Regions from separate parts of the Streptomyces sp. NPDC004721 genome, predicted to be linked through region 3. Evidence: riboswitches for the same ligand, from Rfam matches in the RefSeq annotation. Region 3 holds a riboswitch; each other region holds the start of a gene.
The links. A riboswitch is a leader RNA that binds a small molecule or an ion and turns the genes downstream of it on or off. The one in region 3 is predicted to bind cyclic di-AMP.
Positions count from the first base shown of each region.

Region 1: it holds a riboswitch for cyclic di-AMP, as region 3 does, so the genes downstream of both, ACWEK3_RS26815 (M23 family metallopeptidase) here and ACWEK3_RS06205 (transglycosylase SLT domain-containing protein) in region 3, are expected to answer to the same signal.
Region 2: it holds a riboswitch for cyclic di-AMP, as region 3 does, so the genes downstream of both, ACWEK3_RS28710 (M23 family metallopeptidase) here and ACWEK3_RS06205 (transglycosylase SLT domain-containing protein) in region 3, are expected to answer to the same signal.
Region 4: it holds a riboswitch for cyclic di-AMP, as region 3 does, so the genes downstream of both, ACWEK3_RS14685 (NlpC/P60 family protein) here and ACWEK3_RS06205 (transglycosylase SLT domain-containing protein) in region 3, are expected to answer to the same signal.

Region 1 covers NZ_JBSGBZ010000032.1:45,219-47,408, reverse strand. Annotated here, with positions in the region: gene ACWEK3_RS26820 (M16 family metallopeptidase) at 1-635, shown strand, start outside; cyclic di-AMP (ydaO/yuaA leader) riboswitch at 859-1,019, shown strand; gene ACWEK3_RS26815 (M23 family metallopeptidase) at 1,032-1,787, shown strand; gene ACWEK3_RS26810 (HPr family phosphocarrier protein) at 1,987-2,190, opposite strand, start outside.
Region 2 covers NZ_JBSGBZ010000037.1:59,336-61,525, forward strand. Annotated here, with positions in the region: gene ACWEK3_RS28700 (dihydrofolate reductase family protein) at 1-709, shown strand, start outside; tRNA gene ACWEK3_RS28705 (tRNA-Met) at 809-882, shown strand; cyclic di-AMP (ydaO/yuaA leader) riboswitch at 1,112-1,268, shown strand; gene ACWEK3_RS28710 (M23 family metallopeptidase) at 1,280-2,190, shown strand, end outside.
Region 3 covers NZ_JBSGBZ010000005.1:148,822-151,011, reverse strand. Annotated here, with positions in the region: gene ACWEK3_RS06210 (polyprenyl synthetase family protein) at 1-91, opposite strand, end outside; cyclic di-AMP (ydaO/yuaA leader) riboswitch at 576-762, shown strand; gene ACWEK3_RS06205 (transglycosylase SLT domain-containing protein) at 768-1,253, shown strand; gene ACWEK3_RS06200 (HAD family hydrolase) at 1,337-2,140, opposite strand.
Region 4 covers NZ_JBSGBZ010000013.1:101,919-104,108, forward strand. Annotated here, with positions in the region: gene ACWEK3_RS14680 (bifunctional [glutamine synthetase] adenylyltransferase/[glutamine synthetase]-adenylyl-L-tyrosine phosphorylase) at 1-334, opposite strand, end outside; cyclic di-AMP (ydaO/yuaA leader) riboswitch at 650-829, shown strand; gene ACWEK3_RS14685 (NlpC/P60 family protein) at 838-2,103, shown strand.

The sequences.
Region 1 (2,190 bases), on a different contig from region 3:
GCCGCGTGGTCATCGTGGACCGGCCCGGCGCCGTGCAGACACAGCTGCTCATCGGCCGGATCGGCCCGGACCGGCACGACCGCGTGTGGCCCGCCCAGGTGCTCGGCACCTACTGTCTCGGCGGCACCCTCACCTCCCGCCTGGACCGCGTCCTGCGCGAGGAGAAGGGCTACACCTACGGGGTGCGGGCGTTCGGCCAGGTGCTGCGGTCGGCCCCCGACGGGTCGGGCGCCGCGATGCTCGCCATCAGCGGCTCGGTCGACACCCCGAACACCGGCCCGGCCCTGGACGACCTGTTCACGGTGCTGCGCAAGCTCGCCGCCGAGGGCCTCACCGACGCCGAGCGGGACGTCGCCGTGCAGAACCTCGTCGGCGTGGCGCCGCTGAAGTACGAGACGGCCGCCGCCGTGGCGGGCACGCTCGCCGACCAGGTCGAGCAGCACCTGCCCGACGACTACCAGGCGACGCTCTATCAACAGCTCGCCGCGACCGGCACGGTGGAGGCGACCGCGGCCGTCGTCAACGCGTTCCCGGTGGACCGGCTGGTGACGGTCCTCGTCGGTGACGCGGCGCAGATCAAGGAGCCCGTCGAGGCCCTGGGCGTCGGCCGGGTCATCGTCGTCGCGGCCGAGTAGAGGTACCCCCCTCGCCGCCGCACGCGCGGCGAACGGCACACGCGCACGTGGGGCCCTGGTGCGAAACGCCACCAGGGCCCCACGATGTCCGAATTGAGGGGGAGGTTGCCTGTCTGCCCTGTGGTATGCGCTACAAAACATCTGATCCGTTTGGGAATTGAAAGCGGCCCCGTTTAGCGTCGGTCCGTCTGTTCGTCGGGCAGTGCGCCGCGTCCGCGGCACCGGACAGCCATCGCCGAGTCCCCGTACGGCGCGAGCCAGGGGAGCCGGGGACCCACCGTCCCTGGGGTGAATCGGACACCCGCGCGCGCCGCGAGGGGGCCGTAGGAGACCTTCCTGCTCCGAACCCGTCAGCTAACCCGGTAGGCGAGAGGGAAGGAAAGGACCCACGTCTCCATGGCGTTCACCCGCGCCGCCGGGAAGCACCGCCGGCCGAGCCGGATGCACCGCACCACCGCTCGCGCGGCGGGCGTCGCGGCCCTGGCCACCACCGGCGTCATCGGCACCCTCGCCGCCCCGGCCCTCGCCGCGGAGGATCCCGCCGCCGAGGACACCGGCCTCACTCCGGTCGTCACCATCGGCGACAGCGTCGCCGAGAAGATCGACGCCCAGGCCCTCGCCCAGCACAGGGCCGCCGCGCGCAAGCAGGCCGAGGAGGCCGCGCGCAAGAAGGCCGCGGAGCGGGCCGCGAAGGAGCGCGAGGCCAAGGCGCGCGCCGCCCGCGAGGCCGAGCGCAAGCGTCTCAACGCCTTCGTGACGCCGATCCTCGGCTCCTACATATCGACCGGCTACCGCACCGGCGGCTCCCTGTGGTCCTCCGGCACCCACACCGGCATCGACTTCCACGCCGCGAGCGGCACCACCGTCCACGCGGTCGGCATCGGCACCGTCGTCGAGACCGGCTGGGGCGGGGCGTACGGCAACCAGGTCGTGATCAGGATGGCCGACGGCATGTACACCCAGTACGGGCACCTGTCGTCCATCGGGGTCTCGGTGGGCCAGCAGGTCGTCCCGGGCCAGCAGATCGGCCTGTCCGGCGCGACCGGCAACGTGACCGGACCGCACCTGCACTTCGAGGCTCGTACGTCCCCGGACTACGGCTCCGACGTCGACCCCGTGGCCTACCTCCGCCGGCACGGCCTCAACATCTGACCTCCCGCGCCGGCACACCGCCCGGCGCGTCACGCGACACTCCCGAAGCCCCGGCTCCCGAGCCGGGGCTTCCGGTGTTCCCCGCCGTGTTCCCTTCCGGTGTTCCGGTGTTCCGGTGTTCCGGGGGCACGCCGGGCACGCCGAAGCCGTGCCACCCCGTCCGGGCGGCACGGCTTCGGCGCAGGAGCGGTCCTGCCGGTCAGACGGTCTCGGGAAGCTCCCCGAGCCCCTCGGCGACCAGCTTGGCCAGCCGGTCCAGCGCGGCGTCCGCGCCGTCGGCGTCGGAGGCCAGGACGACCTCCTCGCCGCCCTCGGCGCCGAGGCCGAGCACGGCCAGCATGGAGGCCGCGTTGACGGGCGTCCCGTCGGCCTTGGCGATCGTCACGGGGATGCCTGAGGCCGT
Region 2 (2,190 bases), on a different contig from region 3:
CCTGCACGACGTACGCGGGGTGCGCCGGCTCATGGTCGAGGGCGGCGGGACCGTCCACACGCAGCTGCTCCAGCAGCAGCTCGCGGACGAGGTGCAGCTCGTGCTCGCCCCCGTGTTCGTGGGGGACGCGGACGCGCCCCGGCTGTTCGGACCCGGGACCTACCAGGGCGGGCGGCTGCGGCTGGTGGAGACGCGGACCATCGAGGACGTCGTCCTCGTGCGCTACGAGCCCACCGCTCCCGGCACCGCCGGCCGCGCCGTGCCCGCGGACCGGCACTGGCTCCGGCTCGCCTGCGAACTGGCGGCCCAGTGCCCGCCGTCCCGGACCGCGTTCAGCGTGGGCGCCGTGGTGGTCGCCGCCGACGGGACCGAACTCGCCCGCGGGTACTCGCGGGAGGGCGGCGACCCGGTCGTGCACGCGGAGGAGGCGGCGCTGGCCAAGGTCGGCCCGGCGGATCCGCGGCTGCCGGACGCCACGGTGTACAGCAGTCTGGAGCCGTGCGCCCGCCGCGCCTCCCGGCCGCGTCCGTGCGCCCGGCTGATTCTGGACGCCGGGGTGCGACGGGTGGTGACCGCGTGGCGGGAGCCGGACACGTTCGTTGAGGACGCCGACGGGACCGGGGTGCTGGCGGCCGGTGGCGCGGACGTCGTCGTGGTGCCGGAGTTCGAGGAGCGGGCCAAGGAACCGAACCGGCATCTGCTCGGCTGAGCGGGGCCTCGTCGCACGGCCGGGAACCGTGGGGCGAGCAGTGGCAGGTGGGGTGGGTGCGAGCAGTCCTCCGGATGACATACACTGGTGTCACAACGACGCGGGGTGGAGCAGCTCGGTAGCTCGCTGGGCTCATAACCCAGAGGTCGCAGGTTCAAATCCTGTCCCCGCTACTGAAGGCTCAGGGCCGGAATCCGATCAATGGATTCCGGCCCTGAGTGTTTCGCGGACACATGGCTCTCCCCGAGATGCGGTCAACTCGCCCGGTTTTCGGTGGTCATGGACCGTAAGGTCGGGCCGGAAGGTTTAATGATCAAGCCGAACGGCTTGGAATCCGGGCCCCGAGTCTATTAACGTTCGATAACGCAACACGGTCGTCCCAGCCGTCACAAGAGTCGGCTCCGTGCGCGCACGCCGAATCCCGCAAGGGAACCGGGGAACCACCAACTTGGGGTGAATCGAGCGTAACCGCCGTGTACGTACGGCTTGTTTACGCGCGTAGGAGACCTTCCCGCTCCGAACCCGTCAGCTAACCCGGTAGGCGAGACGGAAGGAAAGGAGTACGCCTTCGTGGCGTCCAACCCGCCTGCCCCGGAAGCCCCGTTCGCGCCGAGTCGGCAGCACGGAGAGACCTTCGGTTACGACAGCCGCCGCGCCGACGAGGGCCTCTGGGAGGAGTGGAACCCCACCGCGGAGTCCATCCGTCCCGTGCGCGGCCGGCACCGCGTCGCCAAGCAGCGCGGCGGCGGACTCGCCCGCAGCTCCACCGTTCTCGGTGTCGGCGTCATCGCCGCCGTCGGCGCGGGCGGCATGGCGAGCGCCAACAGCGGCAAGCCGCCGGTGTCCATCTCGCTGCCCGACCTGCCCTCCGTGGGCTCCCTGTTCGAGGACTCCTCCGACACCGCACCCGCGGGCTCGTCGACCGCGCTCAGCGCCGTCGGCGTGACCGCCGCCGAGGCCGAGGACGGCACCTCGGACGCCGGCGAGGTGCTGCGCAACCGGATCATGGCGCAGGCCGAGCAGCAGCAGGTCCAGATCGAGGCCAAGACCCAGGCGGACGCCGAGGCCGCCGCCGCCAAGAAGGCCGCCGAGGAGGCGGCGAAGGCGCGGGAGGCGGCCGAGGCCAAGGCCGCCGCGGAGAAGAAGAAGGCGGAGGAGGCGGCCAAGCGGAAGGCCGAGGAGGCCGCGAGGAAGGCCGAGGAGGCCCGGCTGGCCGAGCTGGCCAGGCAGTACGCGCTGCCCACCTCCTCGTACACGCTCACCTCCACCTTCGGCCAGGCCGGCTCCATGTGGTCCTCCGGCTACCACACCGGCCTCGACTTCGCGGCGCCCACGGGCTCCCTGCTCAAGGCGATCCACACCGGCACCATCACCGAGGCCGGCTGGGCCGGCTCCTACGGCTACCGCACGATCCTCACCCTCGAGGACGGCACCGAGCTGTGGTACTGCCACCAGTCGTCGATCAGCGTCAGCGTCGGCCA
Region 3 (2,190 bases):
GCCCTTCCTCGACAGCCGCCAATCCGGCCTGGACATCGGCTTCGAGAGCCTGGTCCCGCACGGTCAGCCCGAATGGCCCGACGACGGTCACGAGGGGTCTCCTGTCTGCTGGTGTCTGCTGGGGATTACACGGTTTGTCGATAGGTCGCTGCCCTCACTCAAGTCAGCGTATCCGGTCACGTTTCGATCACCGATATCGCCCACCTATACGGGCCAGGCCACTTCACCCGACGTGACCACCATCACGTGTCAGCCACACGGCCCACACACCGTCACGCATGAAGTCCGATTCACCCCTATTAGGGTTTCAATTCTCTTTAGTGGTAATTGCCCTTCGGCCGCCCGAGCCGTGACTTGGAACACACACCCCTCCGTCCGCACCATCTCTCGCACTCCTTCACATTCCCTTTACAGGCAGCCGAGTTGAACCTTGGCAGGTGCAAAGGATCAAGCACCACATACACCCCAGACCAAGGTCAAACAGGACGAGTGTGATTCCGGCACTTGTTCGGGACATGTGCTCTCGCATACGTTCCCGGCACCGACGGGCGGACGCCGAATCCTGCCGCCGCCCGTAATCCCAACGACCGAATGACCCATGGCAGGAGCGGGGGACCCAGGTAAGTTCGCCGGGCCGGGTGTCGTACGTACCGCGTACGCCGCACCGGAACGGCTTGGGGTGAAGCCGTGCCCTTCAGGGCGCGGCCGGGCACCTCCCAGCCCGAACCCGACAGCTCACCTCGCAGGCGACGGAGAGGAATTCCCCCATGCCTGCAAACGGTCAGCGCCGCTCTACCCGCACCGCCCGCCTCATCCGCACCCTCGCCGTCACCGGCACGGGCGCAGCCGTCCTCGCCGTGCCGCTGCTCGGCGCCACGACCGCGTCCGCGGCAACTCCGGCCACCGTCCGGACGGCCGCGAGCTTCGGTTACTCGAACAACCTCGACGGCTGGATCCGGGCCTCCCTGGCGGTCATGGCGGAGAAGGGCATCCCGGGCTCCTACAACGGGATCCACCGCAACATCATCCGCGAGTCCTCCGGCAACCCGCGCGCCATCAACCTCTGGGACTCCAACGCCAGGAAGGGCATCCCGTCCAAGGGTCTGCTCCAGGTCATCGACCCGACCTTCCGGGCTTACCACGTGAACGGCACGTCCTGGGACATCTACGACCCGATCGCCAACATCACGGCCGCCTGCAACTACGCGGCCAAGCGGTACGGCTCCATCGACAACGTCTTCGGCGCGTACTGACCGGACCGTAGCCGGACCACACACCGGCTAGCGCTGTGACCGGAAAGGTCTGCCGGAGCCGGTGAACCTTTCCGGTCGCAGCACTAGACAAAAAGTCGTTCGAGGACGACGGCGATGCCGTCGTCCTCGTTCGACATCGTGACCTCGTCGGCCACCGCCTTCAGCTCGGGGTGGGCGTTGGCCATGGCGACCCCCCGGGCGGCCCACTGGAACATCGGGATGTCGTTCGGCATGTCGCCGAAGGCGAGGGCGCTCTCGCGGCCCAGTCCCAGGTGTTCGGCGGCCAGCGCCAGCCCGGTCGCCTTGGTGATGCCGCACGGCTGGAGTTCGACGGTCCCGGGGCCCGACATGGTGACCGTGGCGAGGGAACCCACCGCGCCGCGGGCCGCCGCCGCCAGCTCGTCGTCGGACAGCGCCGGGTGACGCAGCAGCACCTTGCTGATGGGCGCGCGCCACAGGTCGTCGCGCCGTTCGACCCGTACGGCGGGCAGCGCCGGGTGCGGCATGAGATACCCCGGCTCGATGAGCGTGAGCCCCTCGACCCCGTCCTGGTCGACCGCGACGTGCACCTCCCCCACCTCGGCCTCGATCTTGCCGAGCGCGGTCTCGGCCTGCTCCCGGTCCAGGGTGACCGACCACAGCAGGCGGTCGCTGCCCGCGTCGTAGAGCTGGGCGCCCTGACCGCACACCGCGAGCCCCGTGGTGCCGAGGACGTCGAGCAGTTCCCGCACCCTCGGTGCCGGCCGTCCGGTCACCACGAGGTGCCGGGCACCGGCGGCCGCCGCCCCCGCGAGCGCGGCGAGGGACCGTTCGGACACGGTGTGGTCGCCGCGCAGCAGCGTTCCGTCCAGGTCAGTGGCGATGAGGGTATATGTGAGGGCGGCCATGATCAGAGAATACGGATGGCGCGGCCCGCCGACTCGACCGGAACCGGACG
Region 4 (2,190 bases), on a different contig from region 3:
GCCAGTCGCCTGCGTGCCGGGCGAGGTGGTCGCCGAGCGCGGTGGAGGCGCCGAGCACGCCGAGCAGCCGGTCGCGCAGCGGTTTGGCCGCTATCAGCGTGTCGAGCAGCTCGCGGCGGGCCTTGGACTCCGGCTGCGCCTCCAGCAGCCGGACCAGCCCGCCCAGCGCGAGATCCGGGTCGGCGGTGGCGCCCAGCGCCTCCAGCAGCACCGGATCGTCCCTCAGCGGCGCGAGGTCCGGCCCGTCCAGCAGCCGCTCGGCGTCCGAGGCATGGATGAAGCCGTGCCGCAGCAGCCGCGTGAAGGTACTGCTCCTGCGCCCCGGCGCCGTCATCCCGGCCTCCCGTCGGATCAAGCCCGTCCTGGCCAGAGCCTATCCGGACTCCCGGTCCTGAGCCCTGACGGCGGTCCCGCTTTCCGCGCCGGTCGGAGGTCGTCGGGGAGGCCCCGGAAACGGGGACACCCGCCGCCCACCGGACGTACGGTCCGACGGTCCCGAAAACACCGGAGTGCAGCCATCCGTATGCGTACCGTGAAAGTCACGAAAACGTAGCGGACATATCACGCACCAACCTTCACAGCAGTCACAAGCGTTGGCTAGCGTGCCCGGCGGGCACCCCGTACCCCCGCCGGCGAACCACGCCGGGACGGGTGGCCTGCGCCGAATCCGGTGCGCCTCACGGCAGCCGGAGCCGGGGACCCACTCATCCCTGGGGTGAATCGGTCCCGTTCACGCGTCCCCCACAGCGCGCACGGGACGGTAGGGCAGCCCTTCCGACCACCCGCCCGAACCCGACAGCTAACCCGGTAGGCGGTCTATGGAAGGAGGCGCCACCCTTGGCGTCGCACCGCAAAGCCCGGACCACGGCCACCCGGATCGCCGGACTGCGCACGTCCCCGGCCCTCGGTCTGACGACCGCGGCCCTCACCTCCGTGGCGCTGCTGTCCCAGACGGCGAACGCCGCGCCCGCACAGCCCCGGAAGCCCAGCCTCGAAGAGGTGCAGAAGAAGGTCGACGACCTCTACCACCAGGCCGGAGTGGCCACCGAGAAGTACAACGCGGCGAAGGAGAAGACCGCCACGCAGCGCACACGCGTGAACGGCCTCCTCGACGACGTGGCGAAGCGCACCGCGAAGCTGAACGAGGCGCGGCGCGAGCTCGGCATGTTCGCCGCCGCCCAGTACCGCACGGGCGGGATGTCCGGCACCGCGACGCTGCTGCTCGCGAAGGATCCCCAGCAGTACTTCGACCAGGACCATCTGATGAGGCAGCTCACCGAGCGCCAGAAGAAGGCCGTCGACGACTACCAGACCGCGCAGCTCGCGACGACGAAGAAGCGCACCGAGGCGACGAAGATCCTGGAGTCGCTGACCACCTCGCAGGACGATCTGAGGACCAGCAAGCTCGACGTCCAGACGAGGCTCAGCGAGGCGCGCCACCTGCTGTCGACGCTGACCGCCGAGGAGAAGGCGCGGCTGGCGGCGATCGAGAAGAAGAAGCAGGAGATCGCCCGGCAGAAGGCCGCGGAGCTGGCCCGCCGGCAGGCGGCGGCGGAGGCGGCGGCGGCCGCGCAGAAGCGCAAGGAGGAGCAGGCGGCCAAGAGCTCCGAAGCGAAAGCGAGCTCCGGATCGAGCACGGGCTCCGGATCGAGCACGGGCTCGGGCACGAGTACGGGCTCGGGCACGGGTACGGGCTCGGGCACGGGTACGGGCGGGGGCACGAGCACGGATGCCGGATCGAGCACCGGCTATGCCGCCAAGGCCGCCAAGGTCCTCGACTTCGCGAGGGCCCAGATCGGCAAGCCGTACGTGTGGGGCGCGACCGGCCCCGGTTCGTACGACTGCTCCGGGCTCACGCTGGCCGCCTGGAAGTCCGCCGGGATCTCGCTGCCGCGCACCACCTGGAGCCAGGTGGAGGCCGGCACGACCGTCCCCGTCTCCGAGGCCAAACCCGGCGACCTGGTCTTCTTCTACAACGACATCAGCCACGTCGGGATCTACATCGGCAACGGCATGATGATCCACGCGCCGCGCCCGGGCACGAACGTCCGCGAGGAGTCGATCTACTACATGCCGATCCACAGCGTCGTCCGCCCCGCGTAACGCGCGCGCCGGACACCCGGTGCCGGCACCGGCATCGGACATGAAAGGGCCCGCACCGGGAGGTGCGGGCCCTTTCATGGGGCGGCG